Candidatus Thiodictyon syntrophicum: one gene and its partners. The protein of the gene in region 2 interacts with the protein of the main gene of each other region in a pairwise test. Links are inferred from orthologs where the notes say so. Each region holds a gene or a part of one and is shown on either strand. Other genes may lie near its edges. The genes, in order: yhbY, rho, hfq and nusG.

Region 1 (7,398 bases), 2.2 Mb from region 2 along the record:
GCAAGATTGAGGAGATTGACCGATGGCATTCCAGATCGTTGAAGGCTGTGTGAACTGCTGGGCCTGCGAGCCCCTGTGCCCGAGCCAGGCCATCTTCGCGGCCAAGCCCCATTTCCTGATCGATGCGGCCAAGTGCACCGAGTGCGAGGGCGACCACGCCGAGCCCCAGTGCGCCGGCATCTGCCCGGTCGAGGGGGTCATTCTCGATGCGCTCGGGGTGCCGCTGAACCCGCCGGGGTCGCTGACCGGCATCCCCCCGGCACGCTTGGCGGCGGCCATGGCCGAAATCAGGGCGCGCTGATCATGGCCACTTTCGCCCTGACCGCACCCGCTGAACTGGTCTTCTACGAGAAGCCCGGCTGTCTCTCCAATGCCCGCCAGAAGGCCCGGCTGGTCGCGGTGGGGCACTGTCTGGAGGTCCGCAACCTACTCGCCGAGGGCTGGACGGCGGAGCGTCTGCGGCCCTTCTTCGGCGCCCGGCCGGTGGCGGAGTGGTTCAACACCTCGGCACCGCGGGTACGCAAGGGCGAAATCCATCCCGAGGCGCTGTCCGAGGCGCAGGCCCTGGCCCTGATGGTTGCCGATCCGCTCCTGATCCGCCGGCCCCTGATCGAGACCGCGGGGCTCTGCGACTGCGGTTTCGAGCCCGGCCCGGTGCTTGCGGCCCTGGGCGTCGAACTGGAGGCGGGCGAGGACCTGCAATCCTGCTCGCGGGGCGGGGAGGCACCGACCTGTCCGGAGGTTTCCACCTCGCAGTTGAACTCGGGGCGCAGCCCCGCGGGGGTGCGCCTGTGACCGTCGGCAACGGCGTCGCCACGGCCCCGGCCGCTGGCCAGGGCGGGGTCCAGATCGCCCCCGGCGTGCATTGGATCGGCGCCCTGGACCCGACGCTGCGCACCTTCGACATCATCCTGCGCACCGCCAACGGGACTACCTACAACTCATTCCTCGTCCGCGGCGATGAAGGGGTCGCGGTGGTGGATACGGTCAAGCTCGAATTCGCCGACGAGTTCTTCCGGCGCCTGGAGTCGGTCGCGGACTATGCCGAGATCCGGGTGATTGTCCTCAACCACCTGGAGCCGGACCACAGCGGCGCGCTCCCGGAACTGATGCGCCGCGCACCCCAGGCGCGACTCTATATCTCGAGTCGCGCCACCTCCATGCTCAAGGCGCTCTTGAAACCCAAGGAGGAGTCACGGCCCTTCGAGTACGAGACGGTCGGCACCGGTGACGAGGTATCGCTCGGCAACCGCACCCTGCGTTTTCTGCATACCCCCTTCCTGCACTGGCCCGACACCCAATGCACCTATCTGGTGGAGGAGGGGGTGCTGTTCTCCGGGGATATCTTCGGCTGCCACTATTGCGACAACCGGCTCTTCAACGACCGGGTCGGCGATTTTCGCTTCTCCTTCGATTATTATTATGCGCATATCATGAGGCCCTTCAAGGCCCATGTGGTCGAGGCCCTGAAGCTCATCGAGCCGCTGGCGCTCAAGATCGTGGCACCCACCCATGGCCCGATCCTGCGCGACCGCCCGCGCCGGTATGTGACCCACTACCGGGAACTGTCCACCTCCAGTCTGGTGGATCAGATCGGCAATGAGGAGCGCTCACTCGTGGTGTTCTATATGAGCGCCTACGGCAGCACCGCGCGCATGGCGGAGGCGATCCGCACCGGGGCCGAGGAGGAGGCCGGGGTGCGGGTTTCGCTCTATGACCTGGAGGGCGGCGAGACGGCGCCCTTCGTGGACCTGATCGAGGAGGCCGACGCCCTCGCCTTCGGCTCGCCCACCATCAATGGCGATGCGGTCAAGCCAGTGTGGGACCTGCTGTCCTCACTGGCGGTGATCAATCTCAAGGGCAAGCTCGGTGCCGCCTTCGGCTCCTACGGCTGGAGCGGGGAGGCGGTGCGCATGATCGAGGACCGGATGCGGGGGCTGAAGATGCGCGTGCCGGTGCCGGGGCTGCGGCTCAAGCTGATCCCCACCGATGATGAACTCATCGAGTGCCGCGAGTTCGGCCGTAAGCTCGCCAACGCCCTGGTGGGGGGCGAGCAGGGGCGGGTGATCGATTTCTCGGAGCTTGGGTAGTGGGCTGGAACTCGATCATCATTCCGGCCGCTCAGGTCATTTCGAGGTTGTCGGTCCGCGCTACGGCACTCGTCGCGTCGTTGTCGTTGTCGCTGTCGTAATCGAGGTTATCGTAGCGCCCCGGATTCTCTCGCATGCTGAATTGCATCGCTTCTACGATTACGACAACGACAACGACAACGATTGTGTTGGGTTCAACTTGTTCTTGACGCGTACTAACCACTAACCACTAACCACTAACCACTGACCACTAACTACCGGAGTCTGACACATGGCAAAAGCGAAGGTCACTTTCGAGGATATCAACCAGACGGTCAACGTGCCGGCCGGCACCCGGGTCATCGAGATCTCGGAGAAGATCGGGGCCGGGATCATCTATGGCTGCCGGGAGGGCGATTGCGGCACCTGCATGATGCATGTGATCGAGGGCTGGAACAATCTGACCGAGCCCTCCGTCCTGGAGGAGAAGGTCCTGCGCGAGAACATGGCCAACCGTCATGACCGCCTCGCCTGTCAGGCGCAGGTCCTGGGGGACTGCAAGGTCAAGCCGGCCTGATGGCCGGCGTCACTCTCACTACGCACACATTGCCGGAGTAAAACTATGGCACTCGTTACTTTTTCAAGCCCCGAATACAAGGACAAGACCGTTTACGCCGTGGCCGGGAGCCACACCGAGACCCTGCTGAAACTCGCCAAAGAGAACAAGGTCCCGGTCCACCACGACTGCCAGGACGGTGAGTGCGGCAACTGCGTGGTGCGCGTCACCAGCGTGGACAGCAAGAACCAGCGCATGGGCGGCCTGCTGACCGAGAAGGAGAAGGTGGTCCTGCGCCAACTGGGAAAGATCACCCCGGAGGATATCGATCGGATGGCGGTGGATGACCTGCCCTCCGAGTGGCGCCTGGCCTGCCAGATGATCGTGCGCGATGAAGACATCCTGGTGCAGTATTGAGTCAGGCCCAGGCACCGGTTGAGCCGCGATGCTCGTCTTGGACCTGAGCACTGAACTGATCGGGGCCGCCGTCCCCGCCGACCGGCTCCGGGCGCGGGCGGCGGGCGCCTATCTGGGGCTCGCCGTGGGGGATGCCTTGGGTGCCACGGTCGAGTTCCTGATCCCCCGGGAGATCCTCGAGCAATACGGGGTCCATCGGGAACTCCTGGGTGGCGGCTGGCTCAAGCTGCGCAAGGGCCAGGTGACCGACGATACCGAGATGAGCCTGGCCCTGGGTCAGGCCATCCTCAGCGCCGGTACCGTGGCGGCGGGACCCATCGCCACTGCCTTCAGCGACTGGATGAGGCGCAAGCCGGTCGATATCGGCAACACGGTGCGGCGCGGCATCGCCCACTACCGCCAGACCGGTGAGACCCAGGTGCCGGAGAGCGACTATGACGCCGGCAATGGTGCCTGCATGCGCGCGCTCCCCATCGCACTCGTCACCCTGGGCGCGGACCTCGAACAGGTCGCCGCGGCCAACCGCATCCAGTCGCACACCACCCACCACAACGCCTTGGGGGACGCGGGGACCCTGACCGTGCTGCGCATGGTCCAGGCCGCTCTGCAGGGCGGCCGGCGCGATCACCTGAAGGACCTGGCCGACGCCCTGGTGGCACAGGCGCCGGCCTACCGCTATGACCGGCGGCGCATGGAGAACCCGGGCGGCTTTCTGGTGGAGACCCTGCGCGCCGTCTTCCAGTCGCTGTTCGCCACCGATTGCTTCGAGGGGGCCCTTATCGACGTGGTCAACCGCGGCGGGGATGCGGACACCACCGGGGCCATCCTCGGCATGATCGCCGGCGCCCTCTATGGCGTCGAGCAGATACCGCGACGCTGGCTCGCGGCCCTGGACCCCAAGGTCGCCGCCGCCTGCCGTAGCCAGGCGGGCGCGCTGCTCGCCATGTCGCCCCAGTGTCGGGGCTGATGAGCGTGGGCCGCCCGGTGCGGGCCTGATGGTCGTCGCGGCCGCCCTCCTGGAGCGCCGCACCCCCCAGTGCGGCGCGGGCTCTGCTCAATCCGCACCGCCGGTTCACTTGCGGGATCGCGCCGCACTGGGGGGCGGCGCTCCCAGCCGGGCCGGGCTTAACGTAACGGCATTGGGGGCACCTGCCCCGTTCGGCGCTGGGCGGCGATGCCTGGCTTCGCGCCGACCGGACTTCCAGGCGAAAAAAAGCCCCGCCGAGGCGGGGCTTCGTGCATTCAGGAGGCGATTGACTTACGCGCGGACTCGCCGACGCACGGCGCCCAGGCCCAGCAGGCCGATGCCCATGAGCGACAGGATGCCCGGAATCGGGGCGTCGTTCGAGAAGGCCGGGGTACCCCAAGAGAACGAGGCGGAGATGTTCCCGCCAATCTCCTGTGCGGTCATGCGCCACGATGCGGTCGCGGGATTGGCTTGGTCGCTGAACGGAGCCGCAGTACCGAGAGCGGTTTGCGTAAAGGTGCCAATGCCATAGAGGTCCATGGCGCCCGGCGAGGTGGGATTGCGGACCAGAGAGGTCAGACTGAATTGGAACGCGGCGCCGTTTTCGCCAACCCAGTTCATGAAGTTGGCGATACCGGGCGCGGGGGTGATCGTCAGGGCTGAGGACCAGATGTTGCCGATGGTCTGAGATCCAAACGTATCGTCCATCTCGTTGCTGATGAAAAAATCGTTGGGCGCAGCACCGGTGCCGGGATTGTAAGTCGCCGGTACGTTGCTCGTCTGCCATAGCCCGGTCGTGAAGGTGATCGAGCTGGCGTTATTCAGGTTGTCCCCCAAGGGGATCGTAACGATGCCGCCGACGGTGGCGGCGAAGCCCGCGTTGGGGTCGAAATTGGCGGAGGCGTTGAGGGAGACGAGGGCGCTGGCGCCCAAGACCAGCGCGGCGAGGAACCTTTTCATGAATTTCTCCGGTTGACGAGCTGAAATCGTGAAGAACTGGGTATGGTATCTGTCGAGCGATTATTTCGCACGAATCGTGCCAAAACAAAATACCGCAAATAAATAATTACTTAACATGAAGGCTCTTTTGGAAGTGTAAAATTTCCTGACACCTGTCGTTGGGTCTGCGGGAGGGAAACGGGGGCCCAGCGTCCGGCGCCTGCGCTCGCCAACGGCGTCCGCCCGGCCGGATGGCCTTGCGCCTGGGCGTTGTCACGTGGGCTCGCGCCGCGGGGCGGCTTTAAAGCGGGGTCGGCCCCGGGCTAACGTAGCCTACGCCGTGCGGGGGCGCGCGGCAAGCCGCTCGCGCGTCAGGGGCTAAGGCCGGCCTTCGGGCATCCCCGCGCCCATCGATCTCTGCCCCTGCGCTGCTGGGCCAGGTGCGGTTCGCGGCGGCGCGCGGCGAGCTTGATGCGGCCCGGGCGCTCCTGACGGCCGCCGGCCAGGCCGGCAGCAACCCGGATGCGGCCTGGTTGGCGTTGGGCTTCCTGGAGTATAGCCACCACCGCTACGCGGCGGCCGAGGCCGCCTATACGCGGGCGGCCGAGCACGCCACGGACCGCTGGCAGGCCTAATCTGCGGCGCGCCGAGGCGCGCCTGGACGGCGGCGCTGGCGGCCGAGGACCCCGCCACGATGGCGCAGGAGGCCGCGCTCGGCTTTGAACGCGACCCCCGGCATCCGCTGGCCATGCCGACGGTCCTGCGGGTCTATGCGGCGCTCACGGACCCGCAAGCGCAGGCGGCGTTCATGGCGCGGCTCAAGGCGGTGGTCCCGCACGATGTCGACCTGGCACTGGTCGAGGCCCGGTCACTGGCCGCTGCCGACGATCAGGCGCGAGCGCTGCAGCGGCTCGCGGACCTCCATCGCTCCTCCCCGCAACACCAGGGCGCCTACCATGCGCTGGTGCAGGGCCAACTCGGGCAGGGGGACCTGGTCGCGGCGACGCGCACGGTCTAAGGAGTGGCTGGTCCAACACCCGCAGGACCTCGAATCCATGGCAGTCCTTCCCCGAGAAGGATCAGGCCGCGGCGCTGCTGGGCCGGCTTTCCCGCTAGGCCGGGACGGCGAGCGGGGTGGGCTTCTTGGGATTGGCGCGGTAGAGGACGGCGATGTTGCCGATGCGGGTGACGAGCGTTGCCCCGGTGCGCTCGACCAGCGGCACGATGAGCGCGTCGCGCAGTTCACGGTCCCCGGCGCTGACCTTGACCTTCAGCAGTTCGTGGTGGTCGAGTGCCAGGTCCAATTCGGCCAGCACCGCCTCCGTGAGCCCGGCTTGGCCGACCATGACCACGGGTTTGAGTGGATGGGCCTCGCCCTTGAGCCAGCGGCGCTGCTTGTTGGTAATGGGTGGGTGGTTCGCCATGGTCTGTCGTTCCGGGGGTCGTTGGGGTGTGGTGCGGTCGCCGCCGGGCATTCTAGCGCCTAAACCCAGGGCCGAACTTACTCTGAAGGTCGCGCCGCGACGCTGTGGGAGCGGCTTGCGCCGCGACGGGCCTGGGGGCGCCGCCGCGGCCTTGCAGGTTACCGCGGCGTCGCGTCGCGGCTGAAGCCGCTCCCACAGGCCCGGCGTCAGCGGTGCCTGGCCCCTAACCCCTTGTGTGATCGGAGCGGAGCCGGGCAAGTCGCGGTTTACCCAGCGGTCCCGGGGGGCTAGAATGCCCGGCTTTCCCCCCCATCCCATCGCGGCCCCCCCGGAGCATTCTTGGATTCCCAGCCCGACCTTCGATTCCTGGTTACCCCCGCTGCCGCCGGGGTCGGCCTGCGCGGGCGGCTGCGGGTCCCGGGGGACAAGTCCATCTCGCACCGCGCCATCATGCTGGCGGCGATCGCCACGGGTGAGACGCGGATCGAGGGCTTCCTGGAGGGCGCCGACGCGCTGGCGACGCTGCGCGCCTTCCGCCGCCTGGGGGTCGCGATCACGGGGCCGGACGCGGGCCTGGTGCTGGTGCAGGGGGTGGGGCTCTCCGGCCTCAGGGCCCCCGACGGGCCGCTCGACATGGGCAACTCGGGTACCTCGATGCGCCTGCTGGCGGGGCTCCTGGCCGGGCAGTCGTTCGCGACCACGCTCATCGGCGATGAATCGCTGTCCCGACGCCCGATGCGCCGCGTCACCGAACCATTGGCACTGATGGGGGCGCGGATCGAGACCAACGCGGCCGGTACCGCACCGCTGCACATACTGCCGACGGCCGGCCTACAGGGGATCGAGTATCGGATGCCGGTGGCGAGCGCCCAGGTCAAGTCGAGCCTGCTCCTGGCCGGGCTCTGCGCCGCGGGCGAGACCTGCGTGACCGAGCCGGCGCCGACCCGCGACCATACCGAGCGGATGCTGACCGCCCTGGGCTACCCGGTGCGGCGCACCGGCCCGCGCGTCTGCCTCACCGGAGCA
Region 2 (7,639 bases):
GACATCGGCCATCGACGCGCTTGGCCCCTGGCCCTGGCTGGCCTGTTCGGTCTTGCCCGGAACCCGCGTCCAAGCTATGGCGAACCGACGCTGCAGTCGATCCTTATGCAACCACTGGACCGAAGGATCGAGTATGCGCTGAAGCGGCTCGGCACCCTCTCCGACTACGCCCAATGCCGCGAATTTCGTGAACTATGCGATTGCCTGGCGCTGCTCGCGCCCCCCATCGAACTCCGTCAATGGTCAGGCGCGACCATGTCGATGCTGACCCGGCCGAACGACTGGCTCGCCGGCGGCTGGCGCCTGGTCCATGACCTGACCGGCGCACTGGATAGCCTGGCCCAAGACTACCGCGCACTGACCAGCCCCGTCGCCAGGCGTCGGCTGCTGGAGTCGCGCGCGGAGCGCGTGCGTCAACTCGCCTGGGACGGTCTGCCGGACTACTGGAAGGGGATCGGGTCTGAACTGGCCGCCCACTGGATCAGCCTGCTGGAGGCGGAGGCGCGTCAGGCGCGCGAATGGCTGAATCTGGCAATCGAGGCCCCCGCGGTCCGCTTCGTCCGCGGGGACCAGCGGCTGAAGCTGCGTGTCTGCAACCGCAGCGCCGAGCCGGCCCGCTCGGTCCGGGTCACATTGGACCCGACCGCCGACATCGTCTGGGTCCATGACCACGCTCGTCTGGACCTGCTGGAGGGGGGCAAGGAGGCGGATCTGGGGCTCGACTTCCAGGCGGCGTCCGAGGGCGCGGTGCGCATCGCCGGCCGCCTGGACGCCGAAGACCTGGACGGCAATCCCTTCGCGCTCCCGTTCGCCTTCCAGATCGAGATCGCCAGGGCCGGGCGGCCCTATCGCACCCCGGACTATCAGCCCTATGTGACCGGCGAAGGTCTGGGGAGCGACCGCGTATTCGTCGGCCGTGCCGACCTCATCGACTGGTTGCGGGGTCTATGGCTGCAACCGGACGGCAAGCCAGCGGTGGTACTGGTCGGCCAGCGGCGGATCGGTAAGACCAGTCTGCTGAACAAGTTGGCGCGCGACGGGTTGTCCGGGACCGGGCTCTTGCCGGTCGCGATCAATATCCAGGGGGCCGGGAGCGAATACGATTTCTTGAGCGAGGCAGCCGGGGGGATGGCGAGGCTGCTCGGCCAGTCCGCACCTGAATTGGATCGGGCCGAGCCCTATGCCGCGTTCAAGTCCTTCCTGCAAGGTGCCCGCGGACCGCTCGGCCCCAGGCGCTTCCTGCTGATGCTCGACGAGGCCGACCTGATCCCGGAGCGCCGCCTGGGCGACCTGCTGCCGGGCTTCCTGCGCGCGCTGATGCAGGAGCCCCAATACCCGACGGTGCTGCTCTTCTGTGGTACCACCAGGCTCAAGGCCATGGGCCGGGACTATTTCTCCATCCTGTTCAATACCGCCCAGTTCCGCACGGTGAGCTATCTGAGCGCGGGCGAGTCCGCCGAGGTGTTGGAGAAGCCGGCACGCGGCATCCTGGAATACGACCCGGCCGTCCTGGCGGATGGCTATCGCCTGACCCGCGGCCAGCCATTACTACTGCAATTGATTGGCGCCAACCTGATCAACGCCTTCAATGAACAGGTCCGCCGCGGCGAGGAACGCAGCGACTATGTGGATACCAACGACTTCGACCGGGCGGTCAAGTCGGTGGTGGAGCAAGAGACCAATGCCGCCTTCGAGAATCACTGGGATGACAGCGACCCGGCCACCCATCGGGTGCTCGCCGCCCTCGCCTGGGCGACGGATGAAACCAACCGGCGTCAGTTGGATATCGACGGCATCGAGTCGGCCATGGCCGAGACGCGCCTGAGCCAGCCCCGCGAGCAGACCTTTCGCTGCCTGGAGCGCCTGGCGGATGACGAGGTCCTGGAGCGTGACGGGCCGACCTACCGCTTCTGGGTGCCGCTCTATCGCCGCTGGGTCGCCTGGCGCTGGCCGCCGGGGCGGGTGCGGGATGAGGTGGCGGGGTAGGGCGACGGTTGCCGGGGGCCTTGATCATCGCTTCGGCCCCTGAAAGTCCCCGTGGGAGCGGCTTCAGCCGCGACGAGGCCATGGCAGCTTGTGAGATCGCGTCGCGGCTGAACCCGCTCCCACCGGGTCACGGCCTAAGGTTCGCGGTTTGGGCGCCATCCCGCTCTACGCGCTCGGTCCCCAGAGATCGGCCAAATTGATTGTCACCGCATCGAAGGGCGCGACCGACACCTGGGCCGCGCCGACAAAGCGGCCGATCTCGCGCCAGGCGCCGGCTTCGCGGGCGTAGGCTTCCAGGGTGTGCGCGATGGGATCGAGCAACCAGGCGTAGGGAACGCGGAACTTCGCGTAGATCGGCATCTTGACCTTGCGGTCTTTGCTCTCGGTCGACGGGGAGAGGACTTCACAGACCCAATCGGGTACGACCTCGATGCGATGCACGGGGGGATGCGTGATCATGCGCTCGCGCCGCCAGCCCGCCAGGTCCGGAACATCGACCTCGGCATCGCGAATGAAATGTAATTCCGGTTCATCGACGATCCACCAGCCGCCAGGGCCGCCACGGCTCCGCTGGAAGGGTCCGATCAGTTCGTAGCCGAGCCCGGACGCCGTGACGACATGGGGCCAAGCCCGGCGTGGTTGGGTGTAGAGTTGGCCGTCGAGGATTTCGCCCGTCAGCCCTTCGGGCAGTGCCTCCAGTTGCTCGTAGAGGCTGGGACGGGGTTTGGTGCGAGCGTTCATGGCGCGGGCTCCCGGGCGGGTCGATCCGTAGAGCATACCTCGAGCGGGTGGGAGCGGGGCCATTGGGCAGGCTGCCTCGCTTGCCGGGAGGTTCTTGGTCCGCTGTGCGGACCAAGCGCCGTCGGCTTGCGCAGCCTGCCCCGGTCCCCGGTCTGCTAGACTGGAAGCCCATACCCAATGGTCAATCGTCATGCCCGACCAGTCGGCACAGCAGACGCAATCCGCGGCGCAGTGGCTCGATGCCGCCGTGCTCAGGCTGCGCTCGGCCTTCGATCCGAGCCTGGTGCTGCTCTTCGGTTCGCGCGCCCGCGGGACCGCGACCCGGCGCTCGGATCTCGATCTGCTCCTGGTGTGCGAGACGACGGATGGACCACTGGAGCGCATCGGGCGGGTGCTGCGGCTGCTGCAGGACAGCCCCTGGCCGGTGGAGCCGGTGGTGCTGACCCCGGGGGAGCTTGCTGCCATGTCGCACCGGCCGTTCATCCGGCGCATTCTGGCCGAGGGGCGGGTGCTTTATGAGCGCTGAACGGGTGCGGGAGGACGCGGACCGCTGGCTGCGTCAGGCGCGTGACGACCTGGAGGCGGCCGAGGCCCTGATTGCGGCGGGTAAGTTCGCCCAGGCGGCCTTTCTCGCGCAGCAGGCGGGGGAGAAGGCGCTCAAGGCACATTGGTTCGGGCAGGACCTGGACCCCTGGGGCCATTCGCTGACCCGGCTGATCCGGGACCTCCCGGACGACCTCGGGGCGGCGCTGAGCGGGCTCCGGGACTCGGCCCTGGCACTCGACAAGCTCTATATCCCCACCCGGTATCCTGACGCCCTGGCGGGTCTGACCCCCGGGGAGGCGTTCAACCGGGCGGAGGCACAGACGGCGGCAGGTCACGCCCACGCGGTAATCGATCGGGTGTCTGCCCTCGTCGAACCCTGAATCTCAGCGGTCCGGAGCCTGGCGGGGTCCGCGCAGCGGATCCTACCCCTTCATCGAGTCGAAGAACTCCCCATTGGTCTTGGTCGCCTTGAGCTTGTCGTGGAGGAATTCCATCGCGGCCAGTTCGTCCATGGGGTGCAGGATCTTGCGCAGGATCCACATCTTTTGCAGCTCGGCGGCGGGCATCAGGAGCTCTTCGCGGCGGGTGCCGGAGCGGTTGATGTTGATGGACGGGAAGATGCGCCGCTCGGCGATCCGCCGGTCCATGTGGATCTCCATGTTGCCGGTGCCTTTGAACTCTTCGTAGATGACGTCGTCCATGCGTGAACCGGTGTCCACCAGCGCGGTGGCGAGGATGGTGAGGCTGCCGCCTTCCTCCACGTTGCGGGCGGCGCCGAAGAAGCGCTTGGGGCGCTGCAGGGCGTTGGCGTCCACGCCGCCGGTGAGCACCTTGCCGGAGGAGGGGATCACGGTGTTGTAGGCGCGTGCAAGCCGGGTGATGGAGTCGAGCAGAATGACCACGTCGCGCTTGTGCTCGACTAAACGCTTGGCCTTCTCGATCACCATCTCGGCGACCTGGACATGGCGGGTGGCGGGTTCGTCGAAGGTGGATGAGATGACCTCGCCGCGCACCGAGCGCGACATCTCCGTGACCTCTTCCGGGCGTTCGTCGATCAGGAGCACGATCAGGTAGCAGTCCGGGTGGTTGTGCCCGATGGACTGAGCGATGTTCTGCAACATCATGGTCTTACCGGCCTTGGGCGGGGACACGATGAGGCCGCGTTGACCCTTGCCGATGGGTGCCACGAGATCGATGGTGCGTGCCGTGATGTCCTCGGTGCTGCCGTTGCCGATCTCCAGGCCGAGCCGCTTCTGGGGAAAGAGCGGGGTGAAGTTCTCGAACAGGATCTTCGACTTGGCGTTCTCGGGTCGGTCGAAATTGATGTCGTTGACCTTGAGCAGCGCAAAGTAGCGCTCGCCATCCTTGGGGGGCCGAATCTTGCCGGAGATGGTGTCACCGGTGCGCAGTGCAAAGCGCCGGATTTGGCTTGGGGAGACATAGATGTCGTCGGGGCCGGCCAGATAGGAGGCGTCCGCGGAACGCAGGAAGCCGAAGCCGTCGGTCAGGATCTCCAGCACGCCGTCGCCGGAGATGTCCTCGCCGCGCTTGGCCTGGGCCTTTAAGATGGCGAAGATCAGGTCCTGTTTGCGGGAGCGGCCGACACCTTCGATTTCCATCGACTGCGCCAGTTCGACCAGCTCGGGCACCGGCGTTTTTTTCAGTTCGGTTAGATTCATTCGGGTCTTCTGAGGCAGAGGTCAGGGGAGGTGTTGGGCATCCCGCGAGGGATCGGCGTCAAGGGGGGACGGCTCGGGGTGCTGTACACCGCGCAGGGGCGTCCGGACGAACGCCGCGTGGGGGCTTGGTAGCATGTCGTTAGCCGTATCTGCCGAATCCTCATCAGGGAGGATTAAGAAGGCACGGAGACGAAACCTGCCGGACCCGGGTCGGCGGCCGTGGCCGCGCGCCCCGGGGTCCGTTGGCAGGGGTCAGAGATTGCTGTTGATGAAGGCCGTCAACTGCGACTTGGAGACCGCGCCGATCTTGGTCGCCTCCACCTCGCCCTCACGGAACAGCATCAGTGTCGGGATGCCGCGGATGCCGTACAGGGGGGGCGTCTTGGCGTTTTCGTCGATGTTGAGCTTGACCACCTTGAGGCGGCCGGCGTACTCATCGGCGATCTCGTCCAAGATGGGGGCAATCATCTTGCACGGCCCGCACCAATCGGCCCAGTAGTCTACCAGGACGGGTTTGGAGGATTTCAGTACCTCATCCTCGAAAGAGACATCGGTCACATGGACGATGCAATCGCTCACTGAAGTCGGCTCCGTTTTGGTTTTGCATGGTTGTCGGGGGACCGCGCCTCAAGGACCCGCGGGCTCGTTGGCCGGCTGGAGGTTCGGGCGGGACCGGCCGGACGGTTCGGTCTGACTCGGGTAATCCCCGGCGCGCGCGGCGGCAGGGGCAGGCGGGCGGCGGGCAAATTGGCGCGGATTTGGGCCTAAGGGTTAAGATGCTATTTGATCCAAAGCGCAAAGAATTTGCAAGCCTTGCCTTGGGTGAGGTCCGCACTTAGCGAAAAATAAAGGATTTCAATGACAGAGAAACACCTGACCGCTACCCGGTTCGACCACTTCGACCTGGATCTCAGTGTTCTTGAGGGGCTGGCCGATGCCGGCTTCACCCACTGCACCCCGATTCAGGCCGCCACGCTGCCGATCGCCCTGACGGGCCAGGACGTCGCGGGCCAGGCCCAGACCGGCACCGGCAAGACCGCTGCTTTCCTCCTGGTGATCCTGGAGCGCCTGCTGGCGTCGCAGCCGCCGCCGTCCAGCCACCAGTCCCAGCCGCGCGCCCTGATCGTGGCGCCGACCCGGGAACTGGCGGTGCAGATCCATAAGGATACCCTGTTGCTCGCCCGTCACACCGGATTTCGCGTGGGGCTGGTGTTCGGCGGTACCGGCTACCAGGAGCAGCGCGACCACCTGGCCGCGGGGGTCGACATCCTGATCGGCACCCCCGGGCGCCTGATCGACTACTTCAAGCAGCACGTCTTCAGTCTCGGCCGGGTCGAGGTGGTGGTCTTGGACGAGGCCGACCGCATGTTCGACCTGGGCTTCATCAAGGACATCCGCTTCCTGCTGCGGCACATGCCGCCCCCGGAGGAGCGCCTGGGGATGCTGTTCTCCGCGACCCTGTCCTACCGGGTCCTGGAACTCGCCTACGAGCACATGAACAACCCCCAGCTCGTGAAGATCGAGTCGGAGAAGATCACGGCCGACCGGGTGCGTCAGCGCTGCTACATGACCGCCAATTCTGAGAAAATCCCGCTGCTGATCGGGTTGGTGCGGACCTGGGAGGCCCCGCGGGTGATGGTCTTCGTCAACACCAAGCGGGAGGCCGACCGGGTCTGGGGCTACCTCCAGGGCAACGGCATCGCCACCGCCGTGCTGTCCGGCGACGTGCCCCAGAAGAAGCGGTTGAAGCTGCTCAAGAGCTTCACCGACGGCGACCTGCCGGTGCTGGTGGGCACCGATGTCGCGGCGCGCGGCCTGCACATCCCGGACGTGACTCATGTGGTCAACTATGACCTGCCGGAGGACGCGGAGGACTATGTCCACCGCATCGGGCGCACCGCCCGCGCCGGGGCGGCCGGCGATGCCATCAGCTTCGTGTGCGAGACCTACGCCTTCTGCCTGCCGGACATCGAGCGCTTCATCGGCGCCAAGGTGCCGGTGGCGCCGGTGGAGTCATCCCTGTTGCCCGAGATCGACTATCGCAGCCGGTTGCGTCCGGACCGGGAGGATCGGGAATACCGTTCGGACCGCGACGGCCGCGGTCCCCGCCCCGGCGGCGGGGCGCCGGGCCGTGACGGGCCGCGTGGTGCGGCGCGCGACAGCCGCGGCGCTCCACCCGGTCGCGGCCGCCGGGATGGACCGGGGACCGGGGAGCGCCCACGCCCGGGGTCCGAGGAACGGCCGCCGGCCGCGGACCGGGAGCCGACCGCGGCGCCCACCGCGGCCCTGCCGGTCGCCGACGCCCCCGTGGTGGCGACGCCGCCCCCGGCCCGGCCGCCGCGCCGGGCGCGCCGTGCGCCCGAGCAGGCGGCCTTGACCTCGGTCACCCCGCCGAATGCTCCGCCCGGTGTCCCGGGGCCGTCTGAGTCGGCAGCGGTGCCGACGGACACGGCCGCCGACCCCGCCAAGAAGCGGCGGCGTCGGCGCCGCAAGCCGGGCGCCAGGGCGGGGGATGAGCAACCAGCCATCCCGACGCTGGGAGGGCCGGGCGGCGAGCCCGACGAGTCTTGATCCCGACAGAGGGGGAGCGGTTGTTCGCGAATGAACGCGGGCCGCGCCGTAGGGTCCGCTGTGCGGACCATCCCGGCTCAGGCGCGCAGCCCCGGGAGCAGTTCCGCGAAATCGCC
Region 3 (7,578 bases), 650 kb from region 2 along the record:
CTGAAGGCGGCGGCATAGATGTCGGTCGCCTTGGCGTCGCCCTCGCCGCGGGCCTCCTCGGACTCCTTGTAGGCCTCGGCCAGGATGACGGTGCGCTGGCGATCGGCATCGGCGCGGATGCGCTCCCCCGCCTCCTTGCCCTTGGCGCGCAGGTCGCTCGCGACCCGCTCACGCTCGGCGCGCATCCGCATGTAGACCGATTCGCTGACCTCCGGCGGCAGGTCGATCTTCTTGACCCGCACGTCGATCACCTCCACCCCCAGGGTATTGGCCTGGAGGTCGGCCTTCTTGGTCAACTCCGCCATCAGCTCAGTACGCTCCTCGGACACGACCTCCTGGATGGTCCGTCGGCCGAATTCCTCGCGCAGACTGCCGCCGATGCGCTCGCCCAAGAGCTTGGCGGTGCGGCTGGAACTGCCGCTGGTGGAGCGGAAGAACTGCGCGGGGTTGCTGATCCGCCACTTGACGTAGTAGTCGACGATAACCGCCTTCTGCTCCACCGTGAGATAGCGCTGGGGGGACGAGTCCAGGGTCTGGATGCGGCGATCGAAGAGCTTGATCTCGTTCAGCAACGGCACCTTGAAGTGCAGTCCGGGCGTATAGTCGCTGCCGGTGATCTCACCCAGGCGCAGCTTGATGGCGGTCTGCCATTCGTTGACGATGAAGGTCGATGACCAGATCAACAGCAGCAGACCGACCAGGACGGCCGGCAGGAAGTTCTTGTATTTGCTTATCATATCCATCAACGCGCCCTCCGGTCACGATCAACGGGGCGGGCGACCGCCGGGCGGGGCTCGGCTTCCGCCGGCACTGCGGGCGGCGGGGGCGCCGTCACGCCGGTCGTCTGACGGTGCCGCATCAGTTGATCGAGCGGCAGGTACAGATTGCTGGCGCCCTCCTTCACGTCGAGCACCACCTTGTTGGTCGCACTCAAGACCTCCTGCATGGTGTCGAGGTACAGCCGCTCGCGCGTCACCTCGGGCGCCTTGAGATAGGCGGCCAGCACCGAGGTGAAGCGCGACGCCTCACCCTCGGATTCCGCGACCACCTTGTCCCGATAGGCCTTGGCATCGGCGATGATACGGGCGGCCTCGCCGCGCGCCTGGGGCAGGACCTGGTTGGAGTAGGCTTCGGCCTGGTTCTCCGAGCGCTGCTTGTCCTCACGCGCCTTGATGGCGTCGTCGAAGGCCTCCTTGACCTGCTCCGGCGGTTTGGCTGGCTGCATGTTGACGGAGGTGACCTTCAGACCGGTCTTGTAGAGGTCCATGAGCTCCTGCACGCGCTCCCTGATGATCGTCTCGATGGCCTCGCGGCCATCGGTCAGGATGAAGTCCAGCTTGCTGCCGCCGATGGTCTTGCGCACCACGGTCTCGGTCGCGTCCTTGATGGAGCGCTCCGGGTTCTGGTCCTGGAACAGGAACTGGGCGGGGTCCTGCACCAGTGATTGGACCGTCAACTCCACGTCGACAATGTTCTCGTCCTTGGTCAGCATGGCCGCCTGGTGGCTGAACGTCGATACCTCGTCCACGTTGACCTTCTCGACCGTCTCGAAGGGATAGGGGATCAGCCAGTGCGGCCCCGGGTCCGTGGTGTCCAGATACTTGCCGAAACGCATCACCACGCCGCGCTCCGCCGGCGCCACGATGTAGAGACCGGTGGCGAGCCACACCAGGACCAAGACGCCGATGATGATGGCGACGGTACGCGCCGCCAGGGCCCCACCGGGCAGATTGAATCCCCCGCCGCCACCGGCGCCGCCGTTACCGCCGGGTTTGTTCCCGCCGAACAGTCCGCCGAGCTTTTCCTGGAGCTTGCGCACGACCTCGTCGAGGTCCGGCGGCCCTTGGTCGCCGCCGCTCTTGCCGCTCCAGGGGTCTTTGTTGCCGCCACCTGGCTCATTCCAGGCCATAGAAACTCCGTCTGTCGTAAGTCAGCATCAGTGATTGGGGAGGCCCCGAGCGACGCGCGCGCCGGACTGAGGCCGTTGGACAATACCGCGATCGGGATCGCCGAGCGCCAGTCAGCAAGATGCCGACGATAGCGGCCGAATCAAGCATCGGGCACCGGGCCGCACCGCGACACCGGACCGCCGATTGTAGGCAGCGGACCGCCGCGGCGCAAACCCGGCACGCGTGAGTCACTCCGGAGTCTCAGGTTCTTCGTCGCCCCCGCCCTCCTGGTCCAGCCCGAGTTGGTCTGCCAGACCCGGCGCCTGCGCCGCCAGGCGCCGCAAGTCGCCCGGGGCGATCAGGATCTCCAGGCGCGAACCCCCAAGATCGTCGGGCTCATCGGCCAGAACGGCGGCATGGGCAAAGATCCAGGCACGCAGACGGGCGTCCTGCGGGCCCAGGCGCAGGACGCGGGGCGCGCGGGCGCCGTCGATCAGTTCCGCCACGGCCGCCAACAGCAGGTCGATCCCGGCCCCGGTGGCGGCGGACAGCCAGACCCGCACCGGCGTCCCGGCCGCATCGCGCTCCAGCCGCGGGGGTTCGTCGTCCAGCAGATCGATCTTGTTCCAGACCTCCAGACGCGGTAGTTCCAGACTCCCGATCTCCGCCAGGACCGTCTCCACATCGGCGATCAGACGCGCCCGATGGGCAGCCGAGGCATCCACCACATGCAGCAGCAGGGCGGCGTTGCGGGTCTCCTCCAGCGTGGCGCGGAAGGCCGCCACCAACTCATGGGGCAGTTCGCTCACGAATCCCACGGTATCCGCCAGCAGCGCCCGCCCCCCGTCCGGCAGGGCGAGCCGCCGCAGCGTGGGGTCCAGGGTGGCGAAGAGTTGATCGGCCTCGTACACGCCCGCCTCGGTCAGGCGATTGAACAGGGTCGACTTGCCGGCGTTGGTGTAGCCGACGAGCGAGATCACCGCGAGTTCAGCCTTGTCGCGGGCGCGCCGCCCTTGGGCGCGTTGCGTCTGGATCTGGTCGAGCCGTTGATTGAGTAGCGCGATGCGCTTGGCGAGCAGCCGCCGGTCGGTCTCGAGCTGGGTCTCGCCGGGACCGCGCAGGCCGATGCCGCCCTTCTGCCGCTCCAGGTGGGTCCAGCCGCGCACCAGGCGGGTCGAGAGGTGGCGCAACTGGGCCAGTTCCACCTGGAGCTTGCCCTCGAAGGAGCGCGCCCGCTGGGCGAAGATATCCAGGATCAGACCGGTGCGGTCCACCACCCGGCACTCGAGCAGACGCTCCAGGTTGCGCTCCTGGGCCGGGGAGAGCGGGTGGGCGAAGACCGCGAGCTCGGCCCCGGTCGCAGCCACCAGGTCCTTCAACTCCACGGCCTTACCGCTGCCGATGAAGAGCCGCGCGTCGGGCACCTTGCGGCTGCCCCCCAGGGCGCCGACCACCAGGGCGCCGGCGGAGCTGGCCAGCAGCGCGAATTCCTCACGCTCGTCGGCTTCGGCCGTGCCGCCCAGGTCCAGGTGGACCAGGATGGCGCGCTCGCCGGAACTCGGCCGGTCGATCACGACAGACCTGGTGCCCTAGGCATTCCCGGTCTCGTCGAGTTCATCCCCGGTCGGCGGCAGCTTGACGTTGCGGGCCGGCACCACGGTGGAGATCGCGTGCTTGTAGATCATCTGGCTGACGTTGTTCTTGAGCAGCACGACGAACTGGTCGAAGGACTCGATCTGACCCTGGAGCTTGATCCCGTTGACCAGAAAGATCGAGACCGGGATGCGCTCCTTGCGCAGGGCGTTGAGGAAGGGGTCTTGCAGGCTTTGGCCCTTGGACATGGCTTTGGCTCCTTGTTGTAGTCGTTACCGAGAAGATTTGCCCGGCTTGAATGCCTGACCGGCCGCGACTGGCGCGGGCGTCGGCGTGCGTGGTCTGCAGCCGGGACATGCCGAGCCACGCAATCGATGAGTCTTAAGTGTATCGCCTTTACGGTCTCTCGGGGCGCCCGATCATCCTCACGATGCTTCGCCGCAAACCGACGAGTCGGAGGCCGCACACAGCATCGAAAACCGCGCCTGCTGGTGATAAATAGACAGGATTAAAAGGATTTTTCAGGATTTACAGGATTTCCGGAAGTGCCGATGACTGACGTCACGGTGTTCTTGATCCTGTTAATCCTGCAGAATCCTGTTAATCCTGTCCATATATTCTCTGGTTGCTTCCGGCCTCGCGGCGTGATTCGCGGGGTTGCCGGCTTCCAGGTCCGCTAGAAACGCGGCTCTAGCGCGCGAGCGTTCAAACGACCCTCAAGGCCGGTCGCGCCGGGCCGCGATCAACGCAAGTGCCCGCGCCAGCGGCTCTCCCTCGTCGGCCAGCCAATGACAATCGGCCTCGGCACGCAACCAGGTGAACTGGCGTTTTGCCAGTTGTCGGGTCGCGATGATGCCGCGGTGCAGCATTTCGTCGAAACTGTACTCCCCTAAGAGAAATTTCAAGACCTGCCGATAGCCCACGCAGCGCATGGACGGCAGTTCCGTCGTCAGGTCGCCGCGCGCCCAGAGGCCCTGCACCTCCGCGACCAGGCCCTGCTCCAGCATCGCACGGAAGCGCCGCTCGATGCGCCCGTGCAGGGTCTGGCGGTCCGTCGGCGACCGCACCAGCTTGAGCAACCGATAGGGCAAGTCGCCGCCCTCCGCGTTACCGCGCCCGATCAGGGTGCTCATGGGCTCGCCGGTGACCGCGTAGACTTCCAGGGCACGCTGGATGCGCTGGGGGTCGTTGGGGTGGACCAGGGCGGCCGTGGGCGGGTCAACCAGGGACAGCCGCCGGTGCAGCGCCGCCCACCCGAGCCGCTCGCCCTCCGCGAGCAGGGCCGCACGGATCGGCGCGTCCGCGTCCGGCAACCGCGCCAACCCCTGCTGGAGTCCGCGAAAATAGAGCATGGTGCCGCCCACCAGCAAGGGGATACCGCCTCCGGCGCTGATCTCGCCCATCGCCGCCAGGGCCTCGGTGCGGAAGCGTGCGGTGGAATAGGACTCGCACGGGTCCAGGATATCGATCAACCGGTGGGGCGCCGCCGCCAGTACCGCCGGCCCCGGCTTGGCGGTCCCGATGTCCAGGCCCCGGTAGATCATGGCCGAGTCCACGCTGACGATCGCGCACGGCAGGCGCCGTACCAACTCCACCGCCAGTTCGGTCTTGCCGGCGGCGGTGGGGCCCATCAGCAGGATAGCGAGCGGGCGGGGGTCCGGGGCTGGTGAAGAGTCCATGGGCTGGTCGGGTGAGGTGAGCGGGGAAGCGGCGGGCCGTCGCGGTTGCGGTCCGCTGACCGCGCTGCACGGACCCACAGGTTAGCGCAACCGGACCAACGCCGCGAACCGCTGCGCGACCCTGTTAACCCAAAGTAGTAGTGTCCCCTCCGTGCAATGTGGAGATGCCCCCTTTGGGCGACCTTGGGGGGCGCGATGCCGGAGAAGGCAATCGGGGTGACCACTTGGCATCCGCTTAGTAAAAATGATATGTCAGAATGCCCTTAGCCCCTAAAGAAAAGCTTTTCTTCCAAGGTCTTGCCGTGGCTTAACTGCCGATATTGCCAGTGCTGACTATTGATACACTGCATCAGTTGCAGATCCATATGCGGTTGCAGGTCAGGGTCATAGGCCACGATAAACTCATTCTTCTGCGGGTTGGTGATCTGCAGCACACCTTCTAAAGCCTGGAGTTGCGCTATCACTTCCCGCGCCGGGCCTGTTTCCATTTGCAGAGTAATATAGCGAATGGCGGCCTGTTCTTCGTTCAGGCCACTGGTCTGCGGCTGTAACATCCCGTTCTCCAGCAGCAAAATGTGCTTGCACAACCGGTCAAGTTCAGCCAAATTGTGGGAACTGATGATAAAGGTTGTCGCCGGCGACCGTTCGGCAATGATCGAACGCACCGTTCGGACATTGACAGGATCGAGCCCCGCGGTCGGTTCATCCAGTAAGATCAGCGCCGGTTTACCGATCAGCGCCTGGGCAATCGCCACCCGCTTGGCCATGCCATGGCTGAGCGCCGGCGGTTTTTCATGGGTCGCCTCTGTCAGTGATACCTCTTCCAACACCCGGCCTGCTTCCAGGGCTGCTTGTTGCGTTGTTAATCCCTGTAGCCGGGCATAAAAGACCAGTTGTTCGATGATGGTAAAGCCGGGGTCCAGTCTTGCAACCTGGGGCAGCGCTGAGACCTTGCCGATGAGTTGGGTTGCACCCGGCGGCTGACCAAACAACCTGACGGCGCCCGACGTGGGACGCAAGAAACCGGACAGGATACTGAGCAAGGTGGTCTTACCGGCCCCATTGGGACCGACCAGGCCGACCGGTTCACCCGCGTCCAGTTCAAAGCTGACATTGGAGAGGGCGACTTTGCCGGAATAGACGTGGGTCAGCTCTTGACAGAGAATAAGCGGTGATTTCATAGCGTTTGCCTTGCCATTATCCAGCGCCCCACAGCCAATAAAACAAGGCTTTGCAACAGGGGAACATACGCCAATTGCAGCGTGTGCCAGCCTGACAGTTCCGCCAGGTTGGATAATTGATAGCCGGGGACCAGCAATGTCAGAAAAGCAAGTGTCGGCAGATAGTAAGCAAGACCGCCGATAATGGCGGCCAGAAATGTCCAGATCAAAATCGCCCAGACAGTTGCCTGCCGCGCCGATTTAACCTTGGCGGATAACGCCGCCATCATGGCGGTGAAGGGAAGAACGGCCAAAATTACATTGACGGTGACGACGAGCAGGGCAGGCAATGCAGAAGAAAAGAGCGCGGCATCACGATACAGCACCAACGCCAGGGTGCTTAATGCGGCGGCACCGATCAACAGCACCTGAATCACCATAATGCCGGCAAAGCGGCCGAAGAATACACGGTCGCGGCTGCTACGCACGACGATAAACCGCAAGGTACCGCGATCACGATCAGAACAGGTTTGATCGGCGGCAAGCATAATGCTCAACAGCGGGAAGATAACCAGCGCAAAATGCCAAAACAGGCCGAATTCAGGAACGAGCCATTGCTGTAGCGAACCAAAACCAATGACGTCAAAAAAGCTGAAGCCTTGCATCAAGCCCTTTTCCTGCACCAACAGTTCGGCAGCAAGGCGCAGCGGATAAAGCAGAATCACACACCACACCACGGCAAAGGTCACTATCGACAGCAGACCACTGCGGGTTACAAAACTCCTCTTGAGTTCAAACTTGCCGATGAGCAAGAGGTGATTAAAAAAACCAGGATGCATTGGCGTTACCTTTTCCTGTGTTATACAGCGTCGCCGAGCAATCCGGCGATGAAATTCCAAAACCCAATCCTGCGCGGGCATTCGCCGGACATTGACGCGCCCGCGCAAGATCGGAATCGGGCCGCGCATCCCCCCGCGCCCCGCGAAGCTTTGACAGAATGACGCGGTTCGCGGCTGCCACGAAGGGTGTGTACCAAAAGATGCGCTGGCTCTGAAATGGACAGACGCGCCTGCTATCCCCGCAAGGCCCATAAGAGTTCGGCGCGCCGCGTTGCGGGATTGGCACCAGGAGGCCGCTATCCCTGGCCCATTGTGTCCCGGATGTTCGGCATAGGCAAGGTGATGAATGCCGGCGGCGCGGGTTGGGTCAAGTGGCTTGATTTCCGCAACGGACGGCGCTTTTTCCTGCCAAAGGTCA
Region 4 (5,410 bases), 1.8 Mb from region 2 along the record:
GCCGGCCTCCTCGAGCTGCTTCTTGGCCTCTTCGGCATCTGCCTTGGAGACGGCTTCCTTGATGGTGTTGGGCACGCCTTCGACCGCATCCTTGGCCTCCTTCAGCCCCAGACCGGTGAGCGCCCGCACCGCCTTGATCACGCCCACCTTGTTCGCACCGAAGGAGGTGAGGATCACGTTGAATTCGGTCTGCTCCTCGACCTCGACGACCTCGGCCGCAGCCGCGGCGGGGCCGGCGACCATCGCCGCGGCGGCGGTGACACCGAACTTCTCTTCCATCATCTTGATGAGGTCAACGACCTCCAGCACGGTCATGTTACCGATCGCGTCAAGGATCTCTTCTTTCGAAACGGCCATTTGCCTGTCTCCTTAAATCACATTGCATTTGAACGAGGCGCGCGCTTCAGGCGGCCTCTTTGGCATCGCGAACTGCGGCGAGGGTGCGGACGAGTTTGCCCGGTACCTCGTTGATCGTCGCTGCAAGCTTCTGGACCGGGGCCTTCATCACCGCCAGCAACAGGCTCAAGGCCTGATTGCGGGTCGGCATCTTAGCCAGATCACCGAGCTTTGAGGGGTCGAGCAATTTGCCCCCGACAGCCACCAGGCGCACCTGGAACTTGTCGTGCTCCTTGGCAAAGGCCTCCGCGACCCGCGCCACGGCACCCGGATCTTCGTTCGCGAATGCCAGGATCAGCGGGCCCTTGAGCCCTTCCTGCATACACGCGAAATCCGTGCCTTCCAGCGCGCGCCGGGCCAGGGTATTCTTGACCACCCGGACATAGACCCCGACCTTGCGCGCCTCGACGCGCAATTTCGTGATCTGCCCGACGGTCAGGCCCCGGTACTCGGCCCCGACGGCCGAGAAGGCGCCCCGTGCGACTTCCGCAACTTCGGCGACGATTGCTTCTTTCTGCGCAAGATTCAGCGCCACTGTCGTCACCTCTCCACAAAGGTCCACCCGACCGCAAGGTCAGGCTGCGTCATTGGTCAGCCAGTTCCCGGCCAACCGAAACGCTGTGCAGTGCGCCGTCATCAACAATGTGATTCGGGAGCACCGTCTGCGCAGGCATCTCACGTCATTAAGGCGCACCGTCCGGGTTCCTCCCGGTCACCGCGCCACCTGCGGTCTTTGACGGTCCCCGACCAGGTCGGGGCCCCAAAGATGTGTCCGGCCGTCCGCGGCCGGACCCGAAGAACTAAAGGAGCGGCAGATGATCCACCACGAGGCCCGGCCCCATGGTGGTCGAGACCGTGACCTTGCGCATATAGATCCCTTTGGAACTGCTGGGCTTCGCCTTCATCAGGTTGGTCAGCAGTGCCTCCAGGTTCTCACGCAGCTTGACCGGCTCGAAGTCCACCCGCCCCAGGGGGCAATGGATGATGCCGCCCTTATCGGTACGGTAGCGAACCTGGCCCGCCTTGGCATTGCGTACCGCCTCGGCCACGTCGGCGGTGACGGTACCGACCTTGGGGTTCGGCATCAGGCCGCGGGGACCCAGGATCTTGCCGAGTTGACCGACCACGCGCATAGCGTCCGGGGAGGCGATGACCACGTCGAAGTCCATCTTGCCGCCCTTGATCTCCTCGGCCAGGTCCTCGAAGCCGACGCGATCCGCGCCGGCCGCGGTCGCCGCCTCGGCATTGGCGCCTTGAGCGAAGACCGCGACCCGCACGGTCTTGCCGATCCCGTGAGGCAGGACGGTGGAACCGCGGACCACCTGGTCGGACTTGCGCGGGTCGACGCCCAAGTTCACCGCCACATCGACGCTCTCGACGAACTTGATGCGGGAGACCTCCTTCAGGAGGCCAAAGGCATCTTCGGCCGGATACGCCTTGCCCCGCTCGATGCGCGTGCGGATCTCGGTCTGCCGCTTGCTCTGCTTGGCCATGATTACAGCACCCCCTCGACGTCCAGACCCATGGAACGGGCGCTGCCCGCGATGGTACGCACCGCCGCGTCCAGCCCCGCCGCCGTCAGGTCCGGCATCTTGGTCGTGGCGATCGCCTCGAGCTGCTCGCGCGTCACCGTGCCCACCTTGGTGGCATGGGGCACCGCGCTGCCCTTCGGGATCCCGGCCGCCTTCTTCAGCAGGACCGAGGCCGGCGGGGTCTTGGTGATGAAGGTGAAGCTGCGGTCCGAATAGACGGTGATGACCACCGGAATCGGCATACCCTGCTCGAGTTCCTGCGTGCGGGCATTGAATGCCTTGCAGAACTCCATGATGTTGACGCCGTGCTGACCAAGTGCAGGACCCACCGGCGGGCTTGGATTGGCAATCCCCGCCTTGACCTGCAACTTGATGTAGGCGTTTATCTTTTTCGCCATGCTTTATCTCCGGTTGGGTAGTAGCGCCGGGGGTTCACACCCCGGCTCCCCGTGTTAAGCCCCATGCCGGGGCCGAAATACTGTCTAGCCGCAAATGAACGCAAAAAACGCAAATGATTCCGCTATCGACGGAAACCGGGTCGAAAGCCGTGAAGCAACCGACCCGCAACAGCAGCCAAAATGATTATTTGCGTCCATTTGCGTTCATTTGCGGCTGAATTCTTCTTCCAAGACCATCCAACGGCGAGGCACCGCGGGCCCGTCTCAGCCCTTTTCGACTTGGGAGAATTCCAGGTCCACCGGCGTCGACCGGCCGAAGATCAGGACCGAAACCTTCACCCGGCTCTTGTCGTAATCGACCTCTTCCACGACCCCGTTGAAGTCGGTGAAGGGTCCATCGACGACGCGCACCACCTCACCGGGCTCATAGAGGACCTTGGGACGCGGCTTCTCGACGCCGTCCTGCATGCGCTTGAGGATCGCGTCCGCCTGCTTGTCCGGGATCGGGGCCGGCCGGTCACCGGTACCGCCGATGAAACCCATGACCTTGGGCACACTCTTGACCAGGTGCCAGGTCTCGTCGGTCATCTCCATGTGAACCAACACATATCCCGGGAAGAATTTGCGCTCGCTCTTGCGCTGCTGGCCGTTGCGCATCTCCACGACCTCCTCGGTCGGGACCAACACAGTCCCGAACAGGTCTTCCAGACCCGCACGGCGGACCCGTTCATCGAGTGAGCGCTTGACCTGACCTTCAAACCCGGAATAGGCGTGAATCACATACCAACGTTTGGACACTGTCAGCCTCCTTGGCCGGTGAGGAGCCTCAGGATTCCCATCAATACGGAATCGAACAGCCACAGCACCAGGGCGACCACCACGACCATGGCCATCACCACCAAAGTGGTCTGGATTGTCTCCTGGCGGGTGGGCCAGACGACCTTGCGCACTTCCATGCGGGCGTCGGCAATGAACTGCCACAGGGCCCGCCCCGGCTGCGTCTGCAACGCGAGCGCCGCCGCCCCGCCGCTGATGATAAGCAGCCCCCCGACCCGCAGCAGCCCCGACCAGGCCGCGAAGTAATAAAAGGCAAAGATGCCGAGAATCAGCAACAATGCGGCACCAGCCAGCTTGGCGGTATCCAAGCTGGCGCCTTTGACCTCAACGCTTGATGTCATGGGGTGACGGGTCGCCTCGGGGTGGAGTAAGGGGCGATGGTTGAATGGCAGGCCAGGAGGGACTCGAACCCCCAACCTGCGGTTTTGGAGACCGCTGCTCTGCCAATTGAGCTACTGGCCTAAGAAAGAGAGGCCGGGGGCCGGGCGGCGAGGACCGATGATCCTCGCGGCGCGACCTTACAGCCGAATGACGACTAATGACTATTCGAGAATCTTCGCAACCACGCCGGCGCCGACGGTACGGCCACCCTCACGGATGGCAAAACGCAGCCCGTCTTCCATGGCAATCGGGTTGATCAGCTTGATCACCATCTTCACGTTGTCCCCCGGCATCACCATCTCGATGCCCTCCGGCAGGGTGCAGGCACCCGTGACGTCGGTGGTGCGGAAGTAGAACTGCGGACGGTAACCGTTGAAGAACGGGGTGTGACGCCCGCCTTCTTCCTTGGATAAGATGTACACTTCAGCCTCGAAGTGGGTGTGCGGGGTGATGCTCTTGGGCTTGGCCAACACCTGGCCGCGCTCCACGTCCTCCCGCTTGGTGCCGCGCAACAGCACGCCGATGTTGTCCCCGGCCTGCCCCTGATCGAGCAGCTTGCGGAACATCTCCACACCGGTGCAGATGGTCTTGGTGGTGTCATGGATGCCGACGATCTCGACCTCCTCACCCACCTTGACGATCCCGCGCTCCACCCGCCCGGTCACCACGGTGCCGCGCCCGGAGATCGAGAACACGTCCTCGATCGGCATCAGGAAGGGGCCGTCGATGGCGCGCACCGGCTGCGGGATATAGCTGTCGATCGCGTCCATCAGCTTGTCGATGGATTGGGTGCCGTACTCGGAGGCGTCCCCTTCCATGGCGAGCTTGGCCGAGCCGATGATGATCGGGGTGTCGTCGCCGGGGAAGTCGTAGCTCTGGAGCAGTTCGCGCACCTCCAGCTCCACCAGTTCCAGCAACTCGGCGTCGTCGACCATGTCGGCCTTGTTCATGTAGACGACAATATAGGGCACGCCGACCTGACGCGCCAGCAGGATATGCTCGCGGGTCTGCGGCATGGGACCGTCGGCCGCCGACACGACCAGGATGGCACCGTCCATCTGCGCCGCGCCGGTGATCATGTTCTTCACATAGTCGGCGTGTCCGGGGCAGTCGACGTGCGCATAGTGGCGCGCCTTGCTTTCGTATTCGACGTGCGCCGTGGCAATCGTGATGCCGCGTTCGCGCTCTTCCGGGGCGTTGTCGATCTGGTCATAGGCGCGCGCCACACCGCCGAATTTCTTCGCCTGGTGCATGGTGATGGCGGCCGTCAGCGTGGTCTTGCCATGATCGACGTGACCGATCGTGCCCACGTTCAGGTGCGGCTTGGTGCGCGAAAATTTTTCTTTGGACATGAACTGCTCTCCGCCAAGTTCTGATGGGCAAAGGTCCGGGGCCTTAAGTCCGGCAAGCACCGGGCTCGGGCAACGACAAGCCGACCGGCACGACGCCGGCTACGCGAAACTGGAGCCCATGATCGGAGTCGAACCGATGACCTCACCCTTACCAAGGGTGTGCTCTACCAACTGAGCTACATGGGCAAAAACCATATCTTGGAGCGGGTGATGGGGATCGAACCCACACCATCAGCTTGGAAGGCTGAGGTTCTACCATTGAACTACACCCGCGTAGCGCCTTCCGGACTGATCTCTCGGCGCCCTAACGGCCCGGCCAGGCAGGAATTTCCTGACGCGGATCATCCGGACTGCCACCTCACGAAAACGCCGCGCTGCAACCGTCTGCGCGCTTGCGACTCACCTGCTGATGGTGGAGGGGGGAGGATTCGAACCTCCGAAGGCTGAGCCGTCAGATTTACAGTCTGATCCCTTTGACCGCTCGGGAACCCCTCCGAATCGAGCGGCGCAGTAT

What was found.
Region 1: the proteins of rho (region 2) and yhbY interact in binary tests that used the Escherichia coli proteins (3 or more experiments, as listed by UniProt). The link is inferred for Candidatus Thiodictyon syntrophicum from one-to-one orthologs.
Region 3: the proteins of rho (region 2) and hfq interact in binary tests that used the Escherichia coli proteins (3 or more experiments, as listed by UniProt). The link is inferred for Candidatus Thiodictyon syntrophicum from one-to-one orthologs.
Region 4: the proteins of rho (region 2) and nusG interact in binary tests that used the Escherichia coli proteins (3 or more experiments, as listed by UniProt). The link is inferred for Candidatus Thiodictyon syntrophicum from one-to-one orthologs.

What each region holds. Positions count from the first base shown.
Region 1 is NZ_CP020370.1:915,661-923,058, forward strand. What follows is about bases 4,717-7,398. They hold yhbY (ribosome assembly RNA-binding protein YhbY), read right to left. Parts: upstream 6,373-7,398; coding sequence 6,061-6,372; downstream 4,717-6,060. Other genes in these bases: THSYN_RS04050 (hypothetical protein), read right to left, coding at 4,717-4,969; THSYN_RS04055 (hypothetical protein), read left to right, coding at 5,389-5,583; THSYN_RS04060 (hypothetical protein), read left to right, coding at 5,643-5,966; aroA (3-phosphoshikimate 1-carboxyvinyltransferase), read left to right, coding at 6,712-7,398. Outside these bases: THSYN_RS04020 (4Fe-4S dicluster domain-containing protein), read left to right, coding at 23-301; THSYN_RS04025 (ArsC/Spx/MgsR family protein), read left to right, coding at 304-795; THSYN_RS04030 (FprA family A-type flavoprotein), read left to right, coding at 792-2,090; THSYN_RS04035 (2Fe-2S iron-sulfur cluster-binding protein), read left to right, coding at 2,362-2,646; THSYN_RS04040 (2Fe-2S iron-sulfur cluster-binding protein), read left to right, coding at 2,692-3,042; draG (ADP-ribosyl-[dinitrogen reductase] hydrolase), read left to right, coding at 3,071-4,009; more of THSYN_RS04050, read right to left, coding at 4,301-4,716.
Region 2 is NZ_CP020370.1:3,120,701-3,128,339, forward strand. What follows is about bases 2,825-5,747. They hold rho (transcription termination factor Rho), read right to left. Parts: upstream 4,953-5,747; coding sequence 3,696-4,952; downstream 2,825-3,695. Other genes in these bases: THSYN_RS13210 (nucleotidyltransferase domain-containing protein), read left to right, coding at 2,918-3,253; THSYN_RS13215 (HEPN domain-containing protein), read left to right, coding at 3,243-3,653; trxA (thioredoxin TrxA), read right to left, coding at 5,205-5,531. Also shown: THSYN_RS13200 (ATP-binding protein), read left to right, coding at 1-1,986; THSYN_RS13205 (Uma2 family endonuclease), read right to left, coding at 2,152-2,727; THSYN_RS13230 (DEAD/DEAH box helicase), read left to right, coding at 5,811-7,523; yrfG (GMP/IMP nucleotidase), read right to left, coding at 7,601-7,639. UniProt on the Escherichia coli protein: Facilitates transcription termination by a mechanism that involves Rho binding to the nascent RNA, activation of Rho's RNA-dependent ATPase activity, and release of the mRNA from the DNA template.
Region 3 is NZ_CP020370.1:3,771,100-3,778,677, forward strand. What follows is about bases 2,105-4,966. They hold hfq (RNA chaperone Hfq), read right to left. Parts: upstream 3,731-4,966; coding sequence 3,479-3,730; downstream 2,105-3,478. Other genes in these bases: hflX (ribosome rescue GTPase HflX), read right to left, coding at 2,138-3,463; miaA (tRNA (adenosine(37)-N6)-dimethylallyltransferase MiaA), read right to left, coding at 4,199-4,966. Also shown: protease modulator HflC, read right to left, coding at 1-743; FtsH protease activity modulator HflK, read right to left, coding at 743-1,909; more of miaA, read right to left, coding at 4,967-5,161; THSYN_RS15800 (ABC transporter ATP-binding protein), read right to left, coding at 5,425-6,342; THSYN_RS15805 (ABC transporter permease subunit), read right to left, coding at 6,339-7,160; THSYN_RS15810 (type II CAAX endopeptidase family protein), read right to left, coding at 7,576-7,578. UniProt on the Escherichia coli protein: RNA chaperone that binds small regulatory RNA (sRNAs) and mRNAs to facilitate mRNA translational regulation in response to envelope stress, environmental stress and changes in metabolite concentrations.
Region 4 is NZ_CP020370.1:1,309,209-1,314,618, reverse strand. The notes cover bases 1,358-4,131. They hold nusG (transcription termination/antitermination protein NusG), read right to left. Parts: upstream 3,125-4,131; coding sequence 2,591-3,124; downstream 1,358-2,590. Other genes in these bases: tuf (elongation factor Tu), read right to left, coding at 3,706-4,131; secE (preprotein translocase subunit SecE), read right to left, coding at 3,127-3,504; rplK (50S ribosomal protein L11), read right to left, coding at 1,892-2,326; rplA (50S ribosomal protein L1), read right to left, coding at 1,358-1,889. Outside these bases: rplL (50S ribosomal protein L7/L12), read right to left, coding at 1-357; rplJ (50S ribosomal protein L10), read right to left, coding at 404-931; more of rplA, read right to left, coding at 1,197-1,357; more of tuf, read right to left, coding at 4,132-4,896. UniProt on the Escherichia coli protein: Part of the processive rRNA transcription and antitermination complex (rrnTAC). The complex forms an RNA-chaperone ring around the RNA exit tunnel of RNA polymerase (RNAP).